One region of the Bacillus sp. OTU2372 genome, then DNA from elsewhere that is predicted to be linked to it. Evidence: riboswitches for the same ligand, from Rfam matches in the RefSeq annotation. Region 1 holds a riboswitch; each other region holds the start of a gene.
The links. Region 1 has a riboswitch for S-adenosylmethionine ahead of metK (methionine adenosyltransferase). Riboswitches for the same ligand answer to the same signal wherever they lie in the genome.

Region 1 (3,250 bases):
GGTCTGCCCATGTTTTGTTAGGTTGAAGTACCTCATCTGGAACTCCTGCAACATGAACCGGTATATTTAGTCCGAATATTTGATCTCTCACCGTTTCTACATGGTTGAGTTCTCCCTCTAGGGCTGCTTGCACCATTGCTCGTGTATAGGATAACTTCATTCTGTTTCCAATTCCATATTCTCCGCCCGTCCAGCCGGTATTAACTAAAAAGACATTCGCGTTATGCTCTAGAATTTTTTCGCCAAGCATTTCCGCATAGCGTGTCGCTGGAAGTGGAAGGAACGGTGCACCAAAGCATGTTGAGAAAGTGGCTTCTGGAGAGGTAACTCCGCGTTCCGTTCCGGCAAGCTTAGAAGTATAGCCGCTCAAAAAGTGATACATAGCCTGTTCCTTTGTTAACTTAGCAATCGGAGGCAACACTCCGAAGGCATCTGCTGTTAAAAAGACAATCGTATTAGGGTGACCAGCAATACTTGGCTGGATAATATTATCAATGGCCTCCATCGGATAGGCAGCCCTCGTATTTTCCGTTAGGGTGCCGTCATCATAATCAGGAATCCTTGACTCCAAATTGAGGACTACGTTTTCTAGAACGGTACCAAACCGAATTGCATCAAAAATTTGCGGCTCTTTTTCATGGGAAAGATTAATGCACTTGGCATAACAGCCGCCTTCAATATTAAAGACCCCATTAGATGACCAGCCGTGTTCATCATCCCCAATTAAGCGGCGATTTGGATCTGCTGAAAGAGTGGTCTTTCCTGTTCCAGACAATCCAAAGAATAAAGCCACATCGCCCTCAATTCCAACGTTAGCTGAACAATGCATGGAGAAAATATTATTTTCCGGAAGCAAATAATTCATGACAGAAAAGATGGACTTTTTCATTTCCCCGGCGTATTCTGTGCCGCCAATTAATACAGTTCTTTGTTCAAAAGAGATGATAATAAAGGTTTCAGAATTTGTTCCATCAATCACTGGGTCCGCTTTAAAATTGGGTGCGGAAATGACCGTAAACCCGGCATCATGTGTCAGCAATTCTTCTTCTGTTGGGCGGATAAATAACTGATGTGCAAATAGATTTTGCCATGCAAGTTCATTGATTACTTGAATGGGCAGTTGGGACTTTTTATCTGCTCCGGCAAAGCCCTTGAAAACAAAAATCTCATTTTGTTGTCTTAAGTAATCAAGCATTTTATGATAAAGTTTCGTAAAAGCTTTCTCTGAGATTGGCTGGTTTGTTGAGCCCCACGCAACTTTTGACTTAGTAGACTCTTCCATAACAATAAATTTATCCTGTGGCGAGCGTCCGGTATATTTACCTGTGGAAACACTGATAGCGCCGGTGGAAGTTAGAGTTCCTTCATTTCTTCTTAAAACCTTTTCGACTAATTGGGGAACGGATAGTTGAACCTGGACATGACTTTCTTGTAACAAGTGCTTTAATTCGGTTGGAATATGAACAGAATTCATTGACTGAAACCTTCCTTTACATTGATTATTTGTTCAATAGTATAACACATTTATTATAATAGTCTATACTAATATATAAAATTATGTGAATATTTAAGAGTTTATTCTTGTGATAAGAAAATAGTCCTGGATTAATGATTAATAATAAGAGGAAGTAATAAAATGATCTAAAGTAACAGTTTACTCTTTTAAGGAAAAATTTGATAAAAATTCATTGACATTGTTTGAAATAGTAGGTTATGATTTACCCTTGAACGGATACTCTCTTATCCCGAGCTGGTGGAGGGACAGGCCCTATGAAACCCAGCAACCTGCAAACGAAAAAACGGATTTTAGTTGAATCCCCTATTTCGGGCAAAGGTGCTAAACCTGAAGCAAGGCTTGACCTTGAACGATAAGAGTGAAAGGCACGCAGAACTTTTGCTATCAACCTTTCCTCATTAGATGGAAAGGTTTTTTGTTGTTTTTACGTGCTTGCTACATAAATGTACTTTTTATTCCATCGTATAAACTGCCAGGGCATTATCCGAAATGAGAAAATAGTCTGGTTCAAGCACCAAGGCACTTTTACATTTCTATAATAATAATCCCATGTTTATTTCATACTACTAAGGGAATGAGTTCCGTATCAATTCGAGGTTAAAAGGCAGGTATACATAAAACCCATACAGCTAACCTCACTTTATTCCATAATAAGGAGGAATTCAGATGTCAACAAAACGTCGTTTGTTTACTTCTGAATCAGTAACCGAAGGTCATCCTGACAAGATTTGTGACCAAATTTCTGATTCCATTTTAGATGCAATTTTAGCTAAAGATGCTAATGCTCGAGTTGCCGCTGAAACTTCAGTAACAACAGGATTAGTTCTAGTAGCAGGAGAAATCACGACATCCACTTATGTAGATATTCCTAAAATCGTTCGTGAAACAATCAAAGGGATCGGTTATAATCGTGCAAAATATGGTTTTGACTCCGAAACTTGTGCGGTTTTAACTTCTATTGATGAACAATCTCCTGATATTGCGATGGGCGTTAACCAAGCCCTTGAAGCTCGTGAAGGTCAAATGTCAGAGGAGCAAATTGAAGCAATCGGTGCAGGGGACCAAGGTTTAATGTTTGGTTTTGCGTGTAATGAAACAAAAGAGCTTATGCCTCTTCCGATTTCACTTGCGCATAAACTTGCACGCCGATTGACGGAAGTACGGAAAGAGGACTTACTGCCTTATTTGCGTCCGGATGGAAAAACACAAGTAACCGTTGAATACGATGAGAACGATAAACCTGTTCGAATTGATACGATTGTCATTTCAACGCAGCACCACCCAGAAATTTCATTGGAGCAAATTCAGCGTAACGTGAAGGAATATGTTATCAATCCTGTTGTTCCAAAAGAACTGATTGATGAAAACACTAAATATTTTATTAACCCAACTGGCCGTTTTGTTATCGGCGGGCCGCAAGGTGATGCAGGTTTAACAGGCCGTAAAATCATTGTGGATACTTACGGCGGTTATGCTCGCCATGGCGGCGGTGCATTCTCTGGTAAAGATCCAACAAAGGTTGACCGTTCAGCGGCATATGCTGCTCGTTATGTTGCCAAAAATATTGTGGCTGCAGGATTGGCAGATAAGGTAGAAGTTCAGCTAGCATATGCAATTGGTGTAGCAAGACCTGTTTCCATTTCAGTTGATACGTTTGGAACAGGCAAAGTTAATGAAGAGCAATTAGTTACGTTAGTAGAACAAAACTTTGATCTTCGTCCAGCTGGTATCATT
Region 2 (3,250 bases), on a different contig from region 1:
TTTTGCGGATATCTCTTCTGTTGAGATTTTTATAAATGATGGTGAAGAGGTATTTACCAGCAGGATTTTCCCGGGTGCGGATAGCAAGGAGGTACGTTTTTTTGCAGAAGGCGGAAGGGCATTATTTCAAGCAAGCAAATGGGACATTTAGTAGGAGCATGAGGTGTAGATGATGAGAACTATGTATTCAATTGGTGAGGTACTGATCGATTTTATTCCCCTTCAAAAGGGAAAAGCGCTAAAAGATGTGGTAGAGTTTGAGCGGGCTCCTGGTGGCGCACCGGCAAATGTCGCAGCCGCAGTAGCGAAATACGGAGGAAGGGCATCGATGATTACCAAATTAGGTAATGATGCGTTTGGTGATTTTCTTTTAGAGCAGCTTCAGCAGGCAGGGGTGATGACGGATAATATATCAAGAACAAGTGAGGCGAATACAGGGCTTGCCTTCGTATCATTACGAGCTGATGGAGAGAGGGACTTTTCTTTTTATCGCAAACCTTCTGCGGACCTGTTGCTGCATGAAAGTGAAATAGAGGAGAATTGGTTTGAAGAGGGTGATATTCTCCATTTCTGTTCAGTAGATTTAGTGGAAAGTCCGATGAAGCAGGCCCATGTAAAGGCAATTCGTTTAGCAAAGGATAAGGGCAGTATAATCAGTTTTGACCCCAATGTCCGTCTGCCTCTATGGGAACATCCTGAAGCTTGCAGAAATACAATTTTAGAATTTATTCCAAATGCACACCTTGTGAAAATATCAGATGAAGAGCTAGAATTCATTACTGGAATTGATGAGGTAGATCGAGCGATTCAATCGTTATTTGTTGGGGATGTTAAAGCCGTTATTTTCACCAAAGGTTCCCAAGGTGCAGAACTATATGTAAAAGGCCAACAATTTCAATCAAGCGGGTTTGCAGTTGATGTGCAGGATACCACTGGAGCTGGAGATGCTTTCATTGGCGGTTTTTTATACAAGCTTTTAGAAACAAACGTTAGACAACAAAATCTTGAAGAAGTTCTTCATAAATACCATCAAGAAATCCTTACGTACGCCAATGCAAGTGGAGCTCTTACCACCACAGGAAAAGGGGCGATTTCCTCCCTTCCAACAAAGGAGGAAATCATTCAATTACTGCAAAATTAGGATTTAGTAAAACGTAATATATTAGTTAAAAGTATAGAAATTGATTGACATTATTTCCATAGATTGATAAGGTTGTAAAAAAATATTCTTATCCAGAGAGGTGGAGGGACTGGCCCGATGAAACCTCAGCAACAGGTCTACAAAGATACTGTGCTAATTCCTGCGGGTGAAGACCCTGATAGATGAGAGCTTCCGTTTTTATTTGTCAGCAGCGCACTCTTTTCGAGTGCGTTTTTTGCTTTTTCTGGATAGTAGCATAAGGAGTGTAGGAATGGAGAATAAAAACAAGCAAGTATTTCAAAGAAAAATGCAGACACGTCATTTAGTGATGCTGTCGCTTGGAGGGGTGATTGGTACTGGACTATTTTTAAGTACGGGTTACACCATTCAACAAGCGGGTCCGTTTGGTACCATACTTTCCTATCTGATTGGAGCCCTGGTAGTTTACCTTGTAATGTTATGTCTAGGGGAGCTCTCCGTACATATGCCAGAAACGGGAGCCTTCCATAGCTATGCAGCTAAATATATCGGGCCCGGGACGGGATATACAGTTGCCTGGTTGTATTGGCTGACTTGGACGGTTGCTTTAGGTTCTGAATTCACAGCTGCAGGATTACTGATGCAGAGGTGGTTTCCATTCATCGGTGTTTGGGTCTGGAGTGCTTTCTTTGCCATTTTGATTTTTGTATTAAATGTACTGACCGTCAAGTTTTTCGCTGAATCTGAATTTTGGTTTTCTTCGATCAAGGTAATTGCTATTATCCTATTTATTGTTTTAGGTGCTGCCGCTTTGGCAGGCATTCTTCCGATGACTCATTCGAATTCAGAACCCTTCTTTTCTAATTTTACAAGCGCAGGTTTATTTCCCCATGGTGCTACAGGCATTTTAATGACCATGCTTGCGGTTAATTTTGCTTTCTCAGGAACGGAATTAATTGGTATTGCAGCAGGGGAAACAGAAAACCCAGAAAAAACAATACCGAAGGCCATTCGTACCACCTTGTGGAGATTAATTATCTTTTTTGTGGGAACAATTGTTATTTTATCAGCGTTATTGCCTATGTCTGACGCAGGAGTATTAGAGAGTCCATTTGTAGCAGTATTAGAAAGAATTGGAGTACCATATGCTGCAGACATTATGAACTTTGTTATCCTTACGGCCATTCTATCAGCAGCTAACTCAGGGCTCTATGCCTCTTCGAGAATGCTTTGGTCACTTGCGGATAAGAAGACAATCTCACCGATCTTTGGAAAAATGACAACAAAAGGGGTCCCAATCAATGCGGTCATCTTTAGCATGGTGGGAGGGGCTTTGGCACTACTCTCCAGTATTGTTGCACCAGATACGGTTTATATCGTACTTGTGTCCATTTCGGGCCTGGCAGTGGTGGTCGTTTGGATGAGTATTAGCTTGTCACAGTTCTTATTTCGGAGACAATATTTGAAGGAAGGAAAATCTGAAAAGGACCTAGTGTATCGAACACCACTTTACCCATTCGTACCAATTGTATCTTTTATCCTTTGTTTGGCATCATGTATTGGAATTGCCTTTGATCCAACACAACGAATTGCCCTGTATTGCGGCATCCCATTTATTTTGCTTTGCTACGGAAGTTATTATTTAACACAAAATTTAAAGAAAAGGGGCGTAGAGTATGTCCAGCAAAATCGATCCAATTGAGTCCATTTTATCTCAACATTCTATTATGATTCTTGATGGAGCATTAGCTACAGAACTGGAGGCACATGGCTGTAATTTAGACGATCCCCTTTGGTCTGCACGAGTATTACTTGAAAACCCGGAATTGATTTATCGAGTTCATGCTGATTATTTTCGAGCAGGGGCGGACTGTGCTATTACGGCAAGCTATCAAGCTACGATTGATGGATTTGCCGCACGTGGAATAAAAGAAGCGGAGGCTATAGAGTTAATTAAGAAAACAGTGCAGCTGGCAAAAAGGGCACGAGATGATTTTTGGAAGGAAAATAGAGAAACCAATCGGCCGAAACCGTTGGTGGCAGGATCAGTTGGACCTTATGGGGCGTACCTTGCAGATGGTTCTGAATATGTAGGGAATTATGGTGTAACCGATGAAACGTTAGCTGAAT
Region 3 (3,250 bases), on a different contig from region 1:
CTCCCGCTTCTTTTCCGCCTTTAATACCAAAGACCACCATTGAGCCGGCTCCTTTAGGCAGATACTTTTCCGCTAATTGATAATCTGGATGTGAACTATGACCAGGATAGGATACCCACTCCACCGCCGGATGAGCTAATAAATAATCAACGATTTGCTTGGTATTGGCTACATGCTCCTTCATCCGCACATGAAGCGTTTCTAGCCCTAATGTAAACAGGAAGGCATTTTGCGGACTTAGTGCAGGTCCGAGATCACGTAATAATTGGACGCGCGCTTTTATGATATAGGCAATTGCCCCTAAGGCTTCTGCATAGACAAGGCCATGATAGCTGTCATCCGGGGTGGTGAAGCCTGGGAATCTTGGAGAATTCCAATCAAACTTACCGCCATCGACAATAATGCCGCCAGTTGTGGTTCCGTTGCCTAATAACCATTTAGTTGCCGAGTGAACGACAATATCGGCACCATGTTCGATTGGCCGGCAGAGATATGGTGTGGCAAAGGTATTATCAATAATTAAGGGGACCCCTGCTGCATGGGCAATGTCGGCCACTTTTTCAATATCAAGTACTCGTAAACTTGGATTACCGATGGTTTCTGCGAAGACGGCTTTTGTTTTTTCAGTGATTGCGTTGCGGAAGTTTTCCGGATTTTCTGCATCGACAAATTTTACATTGATTCCGTATTTAGGCAAGGTAACCGCTAATAAATTATAGGTTCCGCCGTAAAGATTGGAAGCAGCGACGATTTCATCGCCTGCTTCGGCGATATTTAAGATCGCGAGTGTAATGGCAGCCATGCCGCTGGCAACGGCGAGTGCTCCTACTCCTCCTTCTAATAGTGCGACGCGGTCTTCAAAAACAGTTGTCGTTGGGTTGTGAATTCTTGTGTATATGTACCCTGGTTCTACTAGACTAAACAGGTTGGCTGCATGTTCTGTATTTTTGAATTGATAGGCATTGTTTTGATAGATTGGGACAGCGCGTGCTCCTGTTACAGGATCTGGTGACAAGCCTCCATGAACACTTAGTGTTTCAAAACGGTACTTTTTTTGATTTTCCGCCATTTTTCCTGTTCCTCCTTTTTATCAAAAAAATGAAAAAACCCCGCTTCCTAGAAGAGGGGGTTAACTCTTCTCATCTTTTGAGCAAGCTGCTCTCTGGAATTGGCACCGTGTTTTATAACCGGTTGCCGGGCTTCAAAGGGCCAGTCCCTCCACCACTCTAGATAAGAATATGCGCTATCAATTGTTGTTAAATATAGATTACTAGAAATTTAATTCCGAGTCAACATATAGGATTATATGACTTTAGCAAGATTTTCATGTGCTTTTGTTAAAAAGAAGATGGATTCTAGGAGCAGCGTTGTTCTTAGGGGGGCGGATACGGTTAGCTGTCCTTTCTTTTCGAGTGTTCGCAGTGTTTCGGTTCCTTCGAAAAGCTGTTTCATTGCGTTGGAGTCTCCCTTAATCTCGTACCATATTGAATCCAGATTGTTTAGTAATGATATTTTTCCATTTTTGATTTCGATTGTAGCAGTTCCCTCTTCACAACAAAATTTTACTTTTATATCGGTATGTCTGATTAAGCTTAGGATATGCCCCTGTAAGGTGAATTTTCCTAAGAATTTTTCTGCCAGTTCGTTCATTTCTACCACTCCGGTCTTTGCGCACGTATTAGTTTACTTATTCAGCATGGAAGGCGGTATTCCTTTGATTATCGCTCGACAATTCTCTGATGAAATGGGCTATTTAAGACGATTTCCCGAGAAATATGTCGAGTCTTCGAAAGTGTTAAAAAATAGTCAAATCTTTGACTTGGGATTCTGGTTAAAATGAAGGTGATACTAGAAAGGATGTGGAGTATGATTTTATAGGATCGCCCAGAACCACTTGAATTAAGAATATTAAAGCTATTAGACGCTAGAACAGAATTAGAAGAAAAGGAAAAAAAATATCTTCATAATAAAGCTAAAGGTTATGAGGGTGAAAAAATGTTTGATTTGTTAACGGGGAAGCTCGAACCTCCAAGTTACCTCTTACATGACTTATTGCTGGAGTCAAACAATAACAAGTTTCAAATTGATACGTTGATGATTAGACAAGACCCCATTCACCTATTCGAGGTAAAAAATTATGAAGGTGATTTTAATTATGAAAATGGCAGGTTTTATTCTCTCGCTATCAAAAAGGAAATTAAGAATCCTCTGCTACAATTAGAACGGTGTGAATCTCTGCTCAGGCAGCTACTTCAAGGCCTTGGGTATCACATGACTATTGAGGCATATGTAATTTTTATTAACCCTAAATTCCACTTATATCAATCCCCTATGAATAAACCCATAATCTATCCAAATCAGCTGCCTGATTTTATGTGTAAATTAAATAGGAAATCATCCACTTTAAATGGACGCCATAAACGTCTAGCTGAGCAATTAGTATCTATGCACCAGACGGAGTCCCCCTATGAAAAGTACTCAAAGTATTCAATTGATATGTTAAAGAAAGGGATTATTTGTGCTGTTTGTCATTCTTTTGATGTTTCTAGTTTTGATAGACATGTGCAGTGTCAGGTATGTGGGCATTGTGAGGGGCTTGACTCTGCGGTTTTAAGAGCTGTAGGGGAAATAAAGTTGCTTTATCCTAATGAGAAAATTACAACTAACTTAGTTTTTGAATGGTGTGAGAGTATTGATTCAAAAAAAACTATTCGGAGGGTTCTAAAACAAAACTTGATCTGTAATGGAAAGACAAAGGGGCTCTTTTACGAATAGCCAGAGGTATGTATGTTTACTGTCGCGAGTTTTTGTTAGAAAAGATAGCTCTTAATTCATTTAATGGGACAATTATTTTTTATTTGGACGGTTGCCTTTTTCTGTTTACCCGTGATGGGCACAATCCCTTTTTATTTTGACCGTTACCACTTCCACTTTACCGTGATGGGCACAATTCCTTTTTATTTTGACCGTTACGGCTTCCGTTTTACCCGTGATGGGCACAATTCCTTTTTATTTTGACTATTACGGCTTCCGTTTTACCCGTGATGGGTACAATTCCTTTTTATTTTGACTATTACGGCTTCCGTTTTACCCGTGATGGGCACAATTCCTTTTTATTTTGACCGTTTCCGCTTCACCGTGATGGGCACAATTCCTTTTTATTTTGACCGTGCCCAACCCTTTGTTACCAGTTGGGGGAAAATTATGTTCCTTCTTCGCCCACAGCCTCATAGAAAAAGCAGATGCGCTC
Region 4 (3,250 bases), on a different contig from region 1:
GAATTTGATATTGCGGGTGGCTTTCAAGCCCTGGATAATGAACCTTTTCAACCAACGGATGTGCATCTAAAAATTCTGCAATTTTGATCGCTGATTTTTGTGATTGCTCGAGGCGAACACTCAGTGTCTTGATTCCTCGTAAAACAAGCCATGCATCTTGAACACCTAAAATCGCACCAAAACCATTTTGCAAGAATCCTAGTCTTTTAGCTAAATCTTCATCTTTTACAACGGCAAGGCCTGCAACCACATCACTATGTCCTGCTAAAAATTTCGTTGCACTATGAAGGACAACATCCGCACCTAATGCAAGCGGCTTTTGGTGGTAAGGAGTAAGGAACGTATTATCAACAAATGTCAACGCATCGATTTCTTTCGCAATCTCGCTAATCGCTCTAATATCTGTAACTTTCATTAATGGATTTGATGGTGTTTCCACATAAAATGCCTTTGTATTCGGCTGAATCGCTTCCTTTACTTCCTCTAAATTGGTCATATCGACAAAGGTATGTTCAATCCCAAGTCTCGAAAGAACTTGAGTGACCATTCGGAAGGTACCGCCATACACATCCTCGGTAATCACAATATGGTCGCCAGAGGATAGAAGAAGGAAGGCAGTTGAAATAGCTGCCATCCCTGATGCAAAAGCAAATCCTTTCACTCCGCCCTCAAGTTCCGCGATCACATCTTCAAGTGCTTCACGAGTCGGATTTAAGCTGCGGCCATAATCGTACTTGCCGAACTGATCGAAATCAGCTTGGTGGAAGGTAGATGCATGCTGAATGGGAACACTAACCGCCCCCGTTACTGGATCAATTTTATGTTTGTTATGAAGCAGTCTGGTTTCAAAACTATATTCTTCGTGTGCCATTATGCAATTACCCCTTCCTGAACCTTAGCAAAAGCGTTCTGTAAATCCTCAATAATATCTTGTGAATCTTCAATTCCAACCGAGAAACGTAATAAACGATTGCAAACGCCCGCTTGAATGCGAATCTCTTCTGGGATATCCATATGTGTTTGCGTTGCTGGATAAGTAATGAAGCTTTCCGTTCCACCTAAACTTTCTGCAAAACTGATTAAATTTAAATTCTGTAAAAATGGATTCACCCATGCTTCGTCCTTAATTCTAAAGGAAACCATTCCGCCGCGTCCTGGGTAGAGAACATCTGTTACAGCATCATGTTGTGAAAAGAATTCTACGATGGCCTTTGCATTCTTTTCATGCCGTTCCATTCTTAGTGACAATGTCTTCATTCCGCGCATTAATAACCAAGAATCAAATGGACTTAACACGGCTCCGGCACCATTATGGTGGAAAGCTAATCCTTCACAAAGTTCCTTTCCTTTTGCCACAACAAGTCCAGCAAGAACGTCATTATGACCACCAAGGTATTTCGTTGCACTATGGATGACGATATCCGCACCAAGGCTGATTGGCTGTTGTAAAAGTGGGGTATAGAACGTATTGTCCACGATTAATAATAGGCCATGTTGTTTAGCAATCTTTGAAATCGCTGCAATATCCGATTCCTGCATAAGCGGATTGGTTGGTGTTTCTAGGAAAATCGCCTTTGTTTGTGCTGTGATTTTCTTTTCAACTTCTTCCGGACAACAGGTATTCACATATTGAGTGGTTAAGCCCCATTTTTTATAGCCCTTTTCTAATAGGCGGTAAGTACCACCATATAAATCTTCACTAACAATCCATTCGTCCCCAGATTCAAATAAAGCAAGGATTAGTTGAATGGCAGCCATACCAGAGCTGCATGCAAATCCTTGATCCGCACCTTCTAAATCAGCGATGGTTTTTTCAAGGAGCTGGCGTGTTGGGTTCCCTGTTCGTGTATAGTCAAATCCAGTAGATTGCCCGATTCCTTCATGACGGAAGGCTGTTGAAAAATATACAGGCGGATTGACGGTTCCAGTTGTTGTTTCACTGCGGTTACCAATTTGGGCTAGTTTCGTATCAATTTTGTACATAACGCACACTCCTTGTAATAAATAAATGTTTATAATGTTCCACATTAACGCGATTGAGTGATAAAGCATTTTAATAAATAAAAAAAGTCTCCTTATAAGAAGAAGACTTTTGTATGCACAACGCACCTGTCATTCTTCTTATCTTGCAAATTAGTAAATTTGCAGGACTTAGCACCTTTTCAATGAGAATAGACATTGAAGGTTGCTGAGGTGTCGCAGGGCCCTTCCCTCAACCTCTCTTGATAAGAAAACAATTATTTAGATTATTTATAAAATTTACTACAAATTTCGTGTTATGTCAATTTGTTTTTTAGTAATAACTATATCAATGAAGAAACTGGGCGAAAAATCTTTTTAAAAAATATATAAATAGTTAATGGAAAAGTTGTTGACAGTGGTAGTTTATGGATTTATGATAGTGATATAAATTGTTCTTAATAAAGAACTAAAATAGGTATTATGGAATATCAATTTAATAGATTAGATACATAAAGCTGATAAAATTATACCATAGTTTCGGGAAATTGAATTAAAAGAAATTTCTTTTATTTTACTATGGAATTGGTGTTCTATTTAGTGAACTTAGGTTTAAATTAAAAGATTGGCAAAACTGATGTAATGTATGGCAGGAGGAAAAGATGAGCGCAATAGCCGGAATATATCATTTAAACGATGAACAGATCAATCTAGAGCACGGAAGCCAGATGATGAAAGAATTAGAAAAATATCCGGCGGATGATATTCAAACTTGGCATAACGACAAAGTCTTCCTTGGCTGCCATGCACAGTGGATCACACCGGAGTCTGTAGGTGAGAAACTTCCTTATTATGATCACCAAAGAAAGTTAGCTATTACGGCTGATGCGATTATTGATAATCGAGAAGAATTGTTTGAAAGATTACAAGTCAAAATATCTGACAGAAAAACGATGTCTGATAGTGAACTTATATTACGTTCTTATTATAAATGGGGAGAAGAAACCCCTAAGTATTTAGTTGGGGATTTCGCCTTTATGATATGGGACGAGAAAAAACATGAGATATTTGGGGCAAGGGATTATTCTGGAAATAGAATACTTTATTTTCATCAAAATCTCCAAATGTTTATCTTCTGTACAGCCATTCGTCCAATATTAGCCTTATCATTTGTAGAAAATAGTCTCAACAAGCAATGGATTGCTGAGTTTTTGGCTAACCCAGGTATGTTTGACTCTCTAGATGCATCTTCAACAGTTTATAAGAACATACAACAAATACCACCCTCTCA

Region 2: it holds a riboswitch for S-adenosylmethionine, as region 1 does, so the genes downstream of both, mmuP (S-methylmethionine permease) here and metK (methionine adenosyltransferase) in region 1, are expected to answer to the same signal.
Region 3: it holds a riboswitch for S-adenosylmethionine, as region 1 does, so the genes downstream of both, AAHB15_RS11870 (O-acetylhomoserine aminocarboxypropyltransferase/cysteine synthase family protein) here and metK (methionine adenosyltransferase) in region 1, are expected to answer to the same signal.
Region 4: it holds a riboswitch for S-adenosylmethionine, as region 1 does, so the genes downstream of both, AAHB15_RS12885 (methionine biosynthesis PLP-dependent protein) here and metK (methionine adenosyltransferase) in region 1, are expected to answer to the same signal.

What each region holds. Positions count from the first base shown of each region.
Region 1 is NZ_JASATK010000007.1:225,283-228,532, reverse strand. Features, by position in the region: gene pckA (phosphoenolpyruvate carboxykinase (ATP)) at 1-1,474, opposite strand, end outside; SAM riboswitch class I at 1,738-1,875, shown strand; gene metK (methionine adenosyltransferase) at 2,183-3,250, shown strand, end outside.
Region 2 is NZ_JASATK010000002.1:551,706-554,955, reverse strand. Features, by position in the region: gene AAHB15_RS07550 (glycoside hydrolase family 32 protein) at 1-151, shown strand, start outside; gene AAHB15_RS07545 (carbohydrate kinase family protein) at 173-1,141, shown strand; SAM riboswitch class I at 1,227-1,330, shown strand; gene mmuP (S-methylmethionine permease) at 1,413-2,822, shown strand; gene mmuM (homocysteine S-methyltransferase) at 2,797-3,250, shown strand, end outside.
Region 3 is NZ_JASATK010000005.1:241,334-244,583, reverse strand. Features, by position in the region: gene AAHB15_RS11870 (O-acetylhomoserine aminocarboxypropyltransferase/cysteine synthase family protein) at 1-1,069, opposite strand, end outside; SAM riboswitch class I at 1,137-1,237, opposite strand; gene AAHB15_RS11865 (hypothetical protein) at 1,303-1,650, opposite strand; gene AAHB15_RS11860 (nuclease-related domain-containing protein) at 1,906-2,775, shown strand.
Region 4 is NZ_JASATK010000006.1:206,832-210,081, reverse strand. Features, by position in the region: gene metC (cystathionine beta-lyase) at 1-871, opposite strand, end outside; gene AAHB15_RS12885 (methionine biosynthesis PLP-dependent protein) at 871-1,983, opposite strand; SAM riboswitch class I at 2,119-2,232, opposite strand; gene AAHB15_RS12880 (asparagine synthase-related protein) at 2,622-3,250, shown strand, end outside.